Regions from separate parts of the Labrys sp. LIt4 genome, predicted to be linked through region 3. Evidence: predicted binding sites of a transcription regulator. Region 3 holds the regulator's gene; each other region holds the start of a gene.
The links. Region 3 encodes PhoB, which activates phosphate uptake and scavenging genes when phosphate is short. Its sites were predicted from a motif close to TGTCATNNANCTGTCAT; they were not measured.
Positions count from the first base shown of each region.

Region 1: the regulator PhoB is predicted to act here: its motif matches at 1,166-1,182, upstream of ugpB (sn-glycerol-3-phosphate ABC transporter substrate-binding protein UgpB).
Region 2: the regulator PhoB is predicted to act here: its motif matches at 1,327-1,343, upstream of J8I29_RS19405 (DUF465 domain-containing protein).

Region 1 covers NZ_JAGIPY010000013.1:6,433-10,649, forward strand. The annotation lists gene J8I29_RS21650 (diphosphate--fructose-6-phosphate 1-phosphotransferase) at 1-1,054, opposite strand, end outside; gene ugpB (sn-glycerol-3-phosphate ABC transporter substrate-binding protein UgpB) at 1,267-2,577, shown strand; gene ugpA (sn-glycerol-3-phosphate ABC transporter permease UgpA) at 2,767-3,648, shown strand; gene ugpE (sn-glycerol-3-phosphate ABC transporter permease UgpE) at 3,886-4,217, shown strand, end outside.
Region 2 covers NZ_JAGIPY010000010.1:168,405-172,621, reverse strand. The annotation lists gene gcvA (transcriptional regulator GcvA) at 1-706, shown strand, start outside; gene J8I29_RS19410 (DUF465 domain-containing protein) at 765-989, opposite strand; gene J8I29_RS19405 (DUF465 domain-containing protein) at 1,357-1,536, shown strand; gene J8I29_RS19400 (DUF6600 domain-containing protein) at 1,707-2,876, shown strand; gene J8I29_RS19395 (creatininase family protein) at 2,962-3,786, shown strand; gene J8I29_RS19390 (ABC transporter ATP-binding protein) at 3,974-4,217, opposite strand, start outside.
Region 3 covers NZ_JAGIPY010000001.1:25,432-29,648, reverse strand. The annotation lists gene pstB (phosphate ABC transporter ATP-binding protein PstB) at 1-204, shown strand, start outside; gene phoU (phosphate signaling complex protein PhoU) at 239-958, shown strand; gene phoB (phosphate regulon transcriptional regulator PhoB) at 972-1,673, shown strand; gene J8I29_RS00110 (DUF6596 domain-containing protein) at 1,923-3,164, opposite strand; gene J8I29_RS00105 (YciI family protein) at 3,182-3,538, opposite strand; gene J8I29_RS00100 (aldo/keto reductase) at 3,624-4,217, opposite strand, start outside.

The sequences.
Region 1 (4,217 bases), on a different contig from region 3:
GCATGTGACGGGTGCGCCCGGCGACCTGATCGAGGGATACGATGCGCGGCGACGTGCGCTTGCCATCATAATGCAGCACCACCGAGCCCGAGCCGGTAAAGGCGCTCTGGGCCGCGAAGGCGCCGGCCTCGAAGGCCTCCTTGGCATCGGTCTCGTCGATGATGCCGAGATAGCCGCGCGGCAGATAGCCCAGCGTGTCGACACGGGCGCGTGCCTTGGGAAAGCGTTGCTTCAAGGCCTTCTGGATCTCGATGCCGAGATCGCCGCCGGTAAGCTGCACATTGCCATGGGCGTCACGCTCGACCGCGCCGGCGGCCAGCACCTCGGCAAGAGGACGGCCGGCTTCGTCCTGCACGCCTTCCGACATCGAAACGATGCAGCGGCCGACGCGGGTATAGACGGTGTCGACATCGTTGAGGAACTGCTCGACCGAGAAGGGCCTCTCGGGTGTGTAGATCAGATGGGGCGCATCCTCCGGCGCCTGCTGCCAGCCGGCCGCCGCGGCGCTGAGGAAGCCCGCATGCCGGCCCATGACGATGGCGACATAGATGCCCGGCATCGCTCGGAAATCGAGGTCCATGCTGACGAATGCGTTGGCGACGAAGGCGGCCGCCGAGATGAAGCCCGGCACGTGGTCGTTCTCCATCAAATCGTTGTCGATCGTCTTGGGAGCATGCACGAAGCTGCAGGAGCCGGTCGATTGCTGGCGCAGCAGGTCGAGCGTGCCGGCCGTGTCGTTGCCGCCGATATAGATGAAGCCGCGGGCGTCGAGCTTTTCCAGCGCCTGCAGGATGGTCTGGCAATAGGCGGGATCCGGTTTGTCCCGCGTCGAGCCGAGGCCGGAATTGGGCGTGCGGGCCAGGCGCTCGAGATCGCCTTCCGAAAGCGCGGTGAGATCGACGAGATCGCCGCGCGTCAGGCCCCGTACGCCATGACGGGCGCCGAGGATGCGCAGCGAGGGATCATGCCTGCGGGCGGCGACGATGGCGCCGCAAAGGGTCTGATTGATCACGGCGGTGGGGCCGCCTCCTTGAGCGATGACGATCGACGGCATGGAGCCTCCCTGGCAATCCGGTTTCCAGTTGCTTAGCCCCGAAACCGGCGAGCGGCAATGATGCGCCGTTCACGCTATCGACAGACACCTGTCGCCGCTGGCTTGTTCCATTGTCATAATTGCTTCATTGTTCCGTCACGGAAGCGCTAACCATCCGGCCGTAAACAACGCCGTCCTTTCAAGAAGCGGCGCACCGTGAGGGAGTATTATTCATGAAGTTGAGCGTTCTGGCTTCGGCCGCGGTTCTTCTGGCCAGTGTATCCAGCGGGGCCCTCGCGGCCACCGACATTCAATGGTGGCATGCGATGACGGGGGCCAACAATGACCGCATCGTCAAGCTGGCCAACGATTTCAATGCCAGCCAGAGCGACTATCGCGTCGTTCCCGTCTACAAGGGTTCCTATCCCGATACGATGAATGCCGGCATTGCCGCTTTCCGGGCCGGCAACGCGCCCGATATCCTGCAGGTCTTCGAGGTCGGCACGGCCACCATGATGGCGGCCAAGGGAGCGATCAAGCCGGTCTACCAGCTGATGAAGGACGCCGGCGAGCCCTTCGACGAGAAGTCCTACCTGCCCGCCGTCACCGGCTATTATTCCAATGCCAAGGGCGAGATGCTGTCCTTCCCCTTCAATTCCTCGACCATGGTGATGTGGGTCAACGAGGATGCCTTGAAGAAGGCCAATCTGGCCGCGGCGCCCAAGACCTGGCCCGAGGCCTTCGAGGCGGCCAAGAAGCTGAAGGCGGCGGGTTATGCCACCTGCGGCATCTCCACGGCCTGGACGACCTGGGCCAATATCGAGGAACTCTCGGCCTGGCACAATGTGCCGCTGTCGACCAAGGCCAACGGATTGGAGGGCTTCGATACGGAACTGAAGTTCAACAACCCGGTGGTGGTGAAGCATCTGGAGAACCTGGTCGAGGCCCAGAAGGACAAGACCTTCGACTATTCCGGCCGGACCAACCAGGGTGAGGGCCGCTTCACCTCGGGCGAGTGCCCCCTGTTCCTGACCTCCTCGGCCTTCCTGGGCAATGTCAAGGCCAACGCCAAGTTCAAATATTCGGTGGCGCCGATGCCCTATTACCCCGACGTGCAGGGGGCGCCGCAGAACTCGATCATCGGGGGCGCCTCGCTCTGGGTGATGGGGGGCAAGTCGGACGAATCCTATAAGGGCGTCGCCAAATTCCTGACCTATCTGTCGAAGCCCGACGTGCAGGCCTGGTGGGCCCAGGAGACCGGTTATCTGCCGATCACCCCGGCGGCCTATGAGCTCTCCAAGAAACAGGGTTTCTATGCCAAGGATCCCAACAGCGAAGTCGCCGTGCTCGAACTGACCAACAAGCCGCCGACGGAGAATTCGCGCGGGCTGCGCCTCGGCAATCTCGCACAGATCCGCGATGTCTGGGCCGAGGAGATCGAACAGGCCCTGGCCGGCAAGAAAACCGCACAGGCTGCCATGGACGACGCCGTCCGCCGCGGCGATGCGATCCTGAAGACCTTCGCCCGTACGGCCGGGCGGTAGGGCGGCGTGAAATAAGCGAGTCAAGTGTCCGGGTGCACGGGCATCTTGCCCGTTCTTCCTACCGACCAGCGAACGCTGTGGTTTCAAGAACGGGCAAGATGCCCGTGCACCCGGAAATGGCGACCGCGAAACGCATGATTTATTTCGCGCCCTTCCAGCTTGAACGAACTGCATAGCCCGGAAGCATCCATGGAAAAACGCTCCGTCTTCTCCGGCAAGACCCTGCCTTGGCTGCTGCTGGCGCCGCAATTGGCGATCACGCTGGTGTTCTTCTACTGGCCGGTGCTGCAGGCGATCCGGCAATCCTTCTTCATCGAGGACAGTTTCGGCACCACCTCCGAATTCGTCGGGTTCGAGAACTATCAGCTCCTGTTCCAGCAACCCGAATATTACAAGGCGGTCGGCGTCACCCTGGTGTTCGCGGGCCTGGTCTCGGTGCTTTCGCTCGGCCTTGCCCTGATCCTGGCCGTGCAGGCGGACAAGAAGATCAAGGGCGCCTCCTTCTATCGCACCATGCTGGTATGGCCCTATGCCGTGGCGCCGGCGGTGGCGGGCGTGCTCTGGCTCTTCATGTTCCAGCCCTCGCTCGGCCTGGTGGCGCGCGGCCTCAAGCAGCTCGGCCTGCCCTGGGATCCCTTGCTCAACGGCAATCATGCCATGATCCTGGTGGTGCTGGCGGCAACCTGGAAACAGATCTCCTACAACTTCCTGTTCTTCCTGGCGGGGCTGCAATCGATCCCCAAATCGCTGATCGAGGCGGCGGCCATCGACGGCGCCCGGCCGGCGCGGCGCTTCTGGACGATCATCCTGCCGATGCTGTCGCCTACGACCTTCTTCCTGCTTGTCATCAACATCGTCTACGTCTTCTTCGACACCTTCGGCATCATCGATGCGGTGACGCATGGCGGCCCGGCCGGGGAGACCATCACCATGGTGTTCAAGGTCTACAACGATGGCCAGAGCGGCGGCGATCTCGGCGGTTCGGCGGCGCAATCGGTGATCCTGCTGATCCTGGTGATCGCCATGACCACCCTGCAGTTCCGTTTCATCGAGAAGAAGGTGACCTATTGATGGGGGGTATTCTTGGCGTTTTCTTGCCGACCGAGCGTGGCGCTGCCCCTCACCCTTACCCTCTCCCCGTAAGAACGGGGCGAGGGGGAGACTGGCGTGGTGCAAGGCCACAAGCTCTCGGTGCTGACGCGACGCCTGAGCCCCCTCGCCCCGTTTACGGGGAGAGGGTAAGGGTGAGGGGCAGCGCGAGGCCTACCGATGACGCTCAATATTGCGGGCTTAACCAGGAGGCCATCCATGGTTGAAAACCGCCGTTTCGGAAATCTTCTGCCCCATGCCATTCTGATTCTGGGCGTGCTCATCCTGGCCTTCCCGGTCTGGCTGGCCTTCGTGGCCTCGACCCATGACGCCACCACCATCATCAACGGCCAGATCGGCGTGCTGCCGGGGCCGGACCTGATCAAGAACTACACCCAGACCCTGTTTCACGGCACGCAGGGGGCGACGCGTGAGCCGGTGCTCACCATGCTGACCACCAGCCTGGTCATGGCGGTGGCGATCGCGGTGGGCAAGATCGTGATCTCGCTGATCTCGGCCTTCGCCGTCGTCTATTTCCGCTTCCGCTTCCG
Region 2 (4,217 bases), on a different contig from region 3:
CACAAGCGGCGCTCTGCGTACCATCGACGAGGCCCTGCGCCGGGCCGCCAACACCACCCAGCGCAAGAGTTTCACCGTTTCTTCCGGTTCATCCTTCGCCGCCAAATGGCTGGTGCCACGCCTGCCGCGTTTCCGGCAGCAATTCCCCGATATCGACATGCGCATCGACATTTCCGACACGCTTGCCGATTTCAATCGCCAGGAAATCGACGTCGCCATCCGCTTCGGCCGCGGCGCCTATGCCGGCCTGCGCTCGGATCGCCTCTTCGTCGAGGACGTCTTTCCGATCTGCAGCCCTCAGCTCCTGCACGGGCCCGTTCCCCTGCGCGAACCCAACGATTTGCAGTATTTCACCCTGATCCATCTCGACTGGCACAGCCAGGATTCGATGTGGCCGGACTGGCGCATGTGGCTGATGGCTGCCAAGGCGGACAAACCCGATCCCACGCGCGGCCTGCATTTCAGCCAGTCGATCATGACCCTGCAGGCGGCCGTGGATGGCCAGGGCGTGGCGCTGGGCAACACCAGCCTGGTGGGCGACGATCTGGCCGCCGGCCGGCTGGTACGCCCCTTCGACCTTTCCTTGAAGATCGCGCCTGAATTCGCCTATCACCTGGTGGCGCCGAGGGCCAAGGCGGACAAGCCGATGATCAAGGCGTTCCGAGACTGGATGCTCGCCGAAATCGCCAGCGGCAAGGCGGTTTGATCGCCCGGATCGCATCAAACCCCACTGTTGGCGCCGCGGCGTCCGCCGCTCCCAAGCGTCAGGCGATGATGTCCGGCGTCAACAGGTCCTCCAGCAGGGACATGCGGTCCTTGAGATGGAGCTTGCGCTTCTTCAGGCGTTGAAGCTGGAGACGGTCAGGGGACCCCACCTGTTCCAGAGCGGCAATCGCGGCGTCGAGATCGCGGTGTTCCTGGCGAAGCTGCCCCAGCTCCGCAACCATCGCGGCTTCCTCCTCCTCGGTGAGCGGATTTGACAAGCCCATACCCTTCCATTCCGAATGGCAGCTTCGGTATTTCGACCATCCTGCTGCCCTATGCCCCTTCGGGCACGGTGCCGAACTATGCCGAGCCGATTCCCCGCCCGCAAGCGCTGCGGCAAGATATCGCCATCTATTTACACCCGTTTGGCAGAGCTTGCCGGACAACTTTCACAAGCCCTTCCTAGGCCTTTGATCCAGCATTCTTTTTATGCCCTCCACACCACATTACCGCGCGGTAACCTATTGTTCCGACTAAATTTATTGCTGCTTTGCACAATCGATTCAACGCTCGAATCCGCGATTTTCCTTCGACATAGGCGACTTTTCGTGAGAACGTTAAATGTCGGAACTGTGACACAAGGAGCCGTTAATGCCTGTGCAGTCGCATTTGGTCGAACTGGAGCGCAAACATCACGCTCTTGAAACGGAACTCACCATCGCACTGGCTCATCCCTCCTCGGATGACCTCAAGATCGCAGAGCTGAAGCGTAAGAAACTCCTTCTCAAAGACGAAATTGCAAGATTGAAGAGCGCCGAGAGGCTGCACTGAACCAGTCGACACTGGTGTATGTTGACCGCCGGACCGGAGCAAAAGCCGGTACCGGCGGTTTCATTTTGTGGCCAGATCTCGTGGATCCACGTGCCAATTGATACGGACAGCTCCCCCAGACAGGTTCAGGATCGGCTGCGATCAAAGCAACAACCCATGGAGGGTTTGCTATGGCCAGCACGACACGGCGTTGGGGGATCGGCCTGGTTTCTTCCTTTCTGCTGGCTTGCGCCATGCTGCCCGTTCCCGGTGCCGTCACCGGCCAGGCCCGGGCGGCACCCGTCGTAGCTGTCCAGGCGCAGGCCCCCAGCCTCGACGAGTTCAAGGCCGTACTGTCGGACTATGGCCAATATATCTATTCCGAACGCTACGGCGAAGTCTGGAAGCCTTCGGTGGTGCCTGCCGGCTGGCATCCCTATCCAGCCTGCCGCTGGGTCTATGACCGCACTTACGGCTGGACCTATGACGATCCCACCGTCTGGGGCAAGATCATCCATCATTACGGCCGCTGGGCCTCCGATGGCAGCAATGGCTGGGTCTGGGTGCCCGGCACGCAATGGAGCCCCGCCTGGGTGATCTGGCGCGGCGGCGGCGACTGGACCGGCTGGGCGCCGACCCCGCCCGCGACCGATCAGCAGGAGATCAGCCTCGCTAACTTCAACGTGGACAGGCAATGGACCTTCATCGAGACGACCAAGCTCGGCAATCGCTGCGACAATGGGCCTTCCTCCGCGCCGGCCGGCACGTTCGCTGGCTCGACTCCAGTGACCCGCATCAAGATCGTACGTGGCATCGCCGTGTTCGTGCTGCCGCAGCCGGCCCTCGTCATCGACTATGACACCGGCCCGGTGGTGCCCTGGTCGAACGAATTCCTGGGCGAATGGCTGCTCTGGCTGAATACCGCCGCTTCCGCCGCCTCGCTCAGCGTCGGGGACAGCCTGGCCGCCTGCGCGCCTCCTCCGCCTCCGGCGGCACCCATGGCGACGCCCGTCACTTTGCCGGCCCCAGCGGCGCCTCGCATGAAATCCTGGAGCCCGCCGCCGCCTCGCTCCAGCAAACGGCGTGAAGTGCGGGTCACGGTGCCGGAGATCCCACGCAGCCGACGCCGGATCTATGGCGGGCCTGGGCCCGATTATGGCGACGAGCCCCCGATCTACAGCCCGCCGCGCCGGCGCCGCCCGCCCGTCTGGGACGAAGGGCCGATCGTGCAGAGGTCGCCGCGTTATCCCAGACCCGGTCCCGTGATCACCCCCTCCAGCAACCCGGCTACGCCCAGTTCAGGCCAGCGCCGTCGCTGGCGGCCACGGCCGAACCCCGACGGGAATCCGTCGTCACGGTGAGTGATCCGGTGATCGCAGCAGGCGAGGCGTTGAAATAGCGCCTCGCAGCGGTATGGTTCAGGCAGTCCCCGTGCTGGATTCGATCATGCCCACCACCGCCTCCCTACCCCGCCGCCATTGGTTCGAGATGACGACGGAGGATTTCCGCACCGGCGATACCGCCAACTGGATCGCCGTGCTGCCGATCGCTGCCGTCGAGCAGCACGGGCCCCATCTGCCTGTCGGGGTCGACAGCATGATCATGCAGGGCTATCTGGAGCGCGCCATCCCGCTGATCCCCGCCGATATCCCGGCGACCTTCCTGCCGATCCAGACCATCGGCAAATCCAACGAGCATCTGGAATTCCCCGGCACCCTCAGCCTCTCGGCCGAGACCGTGATCCGGTCCTGGACCGAGATCGGCGAGAGCGTGCATCGGGCCGGCATCCGCAAGCTTTTGATCGTCAATTCCCACGGCGGCAACATGGCGGCGATGGACATCGTGGCCCGCGAACTGCGCGTGCGCCACGGCATGCTGGTCGCCTTCACCTCCTGGCACATGTTCGGTTATCCGAAGGGCACCTATTCCGATGACGAGACGCGGCTCGGCATCCATGCCGGCGAGATCGAGACCGCTCTGATGCTTGCCTTTCGCCCCGACCTCGTGCGCATGGACAAGGCCAAGGATTTCCGCCCGGTCACCTACGAAATGGAGCAGACCTTCAAATATCTGCGCACCGGCCGCCCCGGCGGCTTCGGCTGGATGGCCCAGGACATCCGCCCCGAAGGCGCGGCGGGCGACGCCAGCAAGGCGACGCCGGAGCATGGCGAACTCTCGGCCGCGTTCGGCGCACTGGCCCTGGTCGATCTGCTCAGAGACATCAGGGATTTCGACCTCTCGCGGCTGAGAAACGGGCCGTTGAAAGGGTAACTTCTTCTCCCCTTGCGGGTGTTGTCCAACCCGCTTGGAACGGCCTGGATGCCCTGAAGGCGCAAATGAGGGGGCGACGCCCCCCCCTCATGGTCGGCTGCCGGTCAAGGAGCTGTCAGGATGGCGCGCGAGACACCTCATCCGATGATGCGCAACGCCTTCTCCCATAAAGGAGAAGGAAGCCAGCTCAGGCCGCGACCTTCTCCACTTCCTCGAGCAATTGCAGGTCGCCACGGCCGAAGGACACCGTGACATCCTCGCCCATCTGCGGCGGCGGCGCGCCCGGATTGTTGAAGGTGTCGAGCGAGACCACGTTCTCGTTGAAGCGCACGCGGATGCGCACGATCGAGCCGAGGAAGCTGACGAGTTCGATGCGGCCGGTGAGGCTGTTGCGCCCCTCGTCGCCCGCGCCCAGCACCACGGCTTCGGGG
Region 3 (4,217 bases):
AAGATCGAGGAACTGATCGACGAATTGAAGCGGGACTTCACCATCGTCATCGTCACGCACAATATGCAGCAGGCGGCGCGTTGCGCGGATGTCACGGCCTTCTTCTATCTGGGCGACCTCATCGAGGTCGGCCAGACCAACAAGATGTTCACCACCCCGAACGACAGCCGTACGCAGGACTACATCACCGGCCGCTTTGGCTGATCCCCGGCCAGCGTCGAATTCATTTGGAGGCGGCATGTCCGACCATATCGTTACATCCTTCGATCAGGAACTGCGCGAACTGCGCAACATGATCGCCGAAATGGGTGGCTATGCCGAAAAGAGCGTAGCCGACAGCGTCGAGGCCCTGCTCAAGCGCGATACCCAGCGCGCCAAGGCGGTGATCGAACTCGACGCCGCGATCGACAAGCTGCAGCGCCAGGTCGAGGACCGCGCCATCCTGGTGATCGCCAAGCGCCAGCCACTGGCGCTCGACCTGCGCGAGATCGTCTCGGCCCTGCGCGTGGCCAACGACCTCGAGCGTATCGGCGACCTCGGCAAGAACGTCGCCAAGCGCGTGGTGGCGATCCATGGCCATATCCAGCCGACGCAGCTCTTCGGCGGCTTCGATCACATGGCCGATCTGGTACTCGAGCAGCTCAAGCAGGTGCTCGATGCCTTCGCCCAGCGCAATGTCGACGAGGCCCTCTCCGTCTGGCGTTCCGATGGCGAGATCGACGCGATGTACACCTCGCTGTTCCGCGAATTGCTGACCTATATGATGGAAGATCCGCGCAATATCGGCTTTTGCACCCATCTTCTGTTCTGCGCCAAGAACATCGAGCGCATCGGCGACCACGCCACCAACATCGCCGAGACGGTCCATTATCTCGTGACCGGTGAATCGCCGGCCGGCGAGCGGCCCAAGGCGGACAACAGCACCGATCTCGTCGACCTTCCTGTGCCGGCTAAATAACAAGGGATAGGCCATGCCTCCCAAAGTTCTGATCGTCGAGGACGAAGAAGCGCTGACCCTGCTGCTGCGCTACAATCTCGAAGCCGAAGGCTATGAGGTGGACAGCGTCGCACGCGGGGACGATGCCGAAATCCGCCTGCGCGAAAGTGTGCCGGACCTGGTTCTGTTGGACTGGATGCTGCCGGGCCTGTCCGGTATCGAGCTGTGCCGCCGCATCCGCATGCGGCCGGAGACGGAACGCCTGCCCGTGATCATGCTCACGGCGCGCGGCGAGGAAACCGAACGCGTGCGCGGCCTCGCCACCGGCGCGGACGACTATGTCGTCAAGCCCTTCTCCGTGCCCGAGCTGTCGGCCCGCGTGCGCGCCTTGCTGCGCCGGGCCAAGCCCGACCATGTCGCCTCCCTGCTCAAGGCGGGCGACATCTCGCTCGACCGCGAGACCAAGCGCGTCCATCGCGGCAATCGCGAGATCCGCCTCGGCCCGACCGAATTCCGCCTGCTCGAATTCCTGATGCAGGCGCCGGGCCGGGTGTTCGCGCGCGAACAGCTGCTCGACAGCGTCTGGGGACGGGACGTCTATATCGACGAGCGCACGGTCGACGTGCATGTCGGGCGTCTGCGCAAGGCGATGAACCGCACCCGCGAGATCGATCCGATCCGCACCGTGCGCGGCGCCGGCTATTCCTTCGACGAGACCTTCGCCAAGCAGTCCTGAGGGCGGTTTGCGGGGCATTGCCCACTCGCTTCGTTTCGCAAAGCCTGCGCGACGTAGAGAGTAATAGCAGTACGCTTTGAATTCGACTCATCGAACGTCATTGCGAGCGAAGCGAAGCAATCCAGGAGCCCCGAACTCCAGGCCTGCGAGTTGCTGGATTGCTTCGCCTTGCTCGCAATGACGGGCCGGGATTTCGCGATTTGGTGTAAGGGTGAGCCTCAGTGTCCGGCCTGCTCCCCCGCTCCGCGATCACGCCCCCAGATCCGCCTGCCGCCGCTGCAGATAGCGTCGGATGGCGGGGTCGCTCTCCAGGCCGATCGCCCGCGAATAGGCGTCGCGGGCGTCCTGCGGCCGCGCGGCCCGCGCCAGCAGGTCCGCCCGCGCCGCCCAATAGGGCTGGTAGTCGGCGATACGCCGGTCGCGAACGACCTCGTCGAGCGCGGCAAGGCCTGCCTCCGGCCCATCCAGACGTGCCAGGGCCACGGCATGGTTGATCGCGGCGACCGGCGAGGCCGTCAGCAGCACCAGTGCCTCGTAGAGGGTCGCGATCGCCGCCCAGTCGGTGGTTGCACAGATGCGCCGATGCGCATGAGCCGACTGCAGCGCTGCTTCGAGCTGATAACGCCCGATCCGCCCGGATCGGCCGGCCTCAGCCAGCAGGGCTTCCGCCTCCTCGATGAGAACGGCATTCCACAGCGACGTATCCTGCTGCTCAAGCGGGATATAGTCGCCCGACCTGCCGCGGCGGGCCTCCCGGCGCGCCTCGGCATGCAGCATCAGGGAAAGCAGGCCGAGCACCTCCGGCTCGTCCGGCAGGAGCGAGACCAGCAGCCGGCCGAGCCAGATGCCTTCCCCCGACAGATTGCGCTCGCGAGCCTGGGCGCCCTCCGGATCGGCCCAGCCCTCGGCATAGACGGCGTAGACGGCTTCCAGCACCGCATCGAGACGGCCGGGCAACTCATCGGGCTCGGGAATGCTGAAGGGAATGCGGGCCTGCTTGATCTTGAGCTTGGCGCGCACCAGCCGCTGGCTCATGGCCGCCGGCGAGACCAGGAAGGCGCTGGCGATGGCCCCGGCATCGAATCCCAATGTCGCCTGGAGGATCAGCGGCGCGCGCACGGACACATCGAGCGCCGGATGGGCGCAGGCGAACATCAGGCGCAGGCGCTCATCGGGAATGACATGCCGCTCGCCCTGCCCCGAGGCGAGGGTTTCGATATGGTGGATAACCTCGTTCGCCTTCTCGCCGCGCAACTTGGCGCGGCGGGCGGCGTCGATCTGCCTGCGGCGAGCCGTCGTCAGCAGCCAGGCCTCGGGGTTGGCAGGCACTCCGCCCGCCGGCCAATGCTCCAGGGCTGCCGCAAAGGCGTCGGCCAGGGCGTCCTCCGCGCCCGCAATGTCGCCGGAACGCGCCGCCAGAAGAGCGACGAGCCGTCCATAGCTGCGTCGCGCGACGGTTTCGGCAAGCGCGGCGGCGGGCGCTGAGGACACCGGCCGGGCCGTCCGGCTCAGTAGTCTTTCGGATCCCATATCGGCCGGACCTCGATGGTGCCGACGGCAGCACTCGGGCACCGCGCCGCCCAGCCGATCGCCGCATCCAGATCCGCCACATCGATGAGGTAGAAACCGCCCAGCTGTTCCCTGGTATCGGCATAGGGGCCGTTCAGCACCTGGGTCTTGCCATCCGCGATCCGCACCGAGGTGGCCGCCGCCGTCGGGCGCAGGCGATTCCAGCCCAGCAGGATCCCGGCCGATTGCAGGGCCTGGGTATAGGACTGATAGGCTGCCAGCATCGCCTGCTTGCTGGCGGGCTCCACCTTCTGCATGGCCTCTTCGGAACTGTAGATCAGAATAGCGAACTGCATGGTTCTCTCCTATGTCCGCCGGCGCATTATGCGCCGGCTCGACAATGACGCGCCATACCGTTCGCTTTCGACATCGCAGCTAAAATTATGCGCTCGCCTTGGTGAGCTGCTCGATCTCGGCCGATCCGAGATTGAGCTCGGTCGCCTTGACCAGGTCGGAAAGCTGCTCGACGCTGGTGGCGCTGGCGATCGGGGCAACGATACCGGGCCTTGCGATCAGCCAGGCGATGGCAACCTGCGCGGGCGTGGCGTTCTTGGCCGCGGCCACGGCATCCAGGGCAGCGAGGATGCGCAGCCCGCGCTCATTGAGGTAGTTGCTCATGTCGCCGCCGCGCGCATTGCTCTTGGCGAAATCGGCTTCGCTGCGATATTTGCCGGAAAGAAAGCCCTTGGCCAATGAGAAATAGCTGGTCACGCCGATCTCGTTCTTGAGGCAGAACGCCTCGAGCTCGCTCTCATAGCCGGAACGATCATAGAGATTGTATTGCGTCTGCAGATTCTCGAAGCGCGGCCACATCTCCTTGGTGCTGATCGCCAGCGCCTTGAACATGGTGTTGACGCCATGGTTGGAATTGCCGATCACGCGCACCTTGCCGGCCTTGACCAGTTCGGCATAGGTGCCGAGCGTTTCCTCGAGCTCGACCTCCGGATCCTCCCAATGGGAGAGATAGAGATCGAT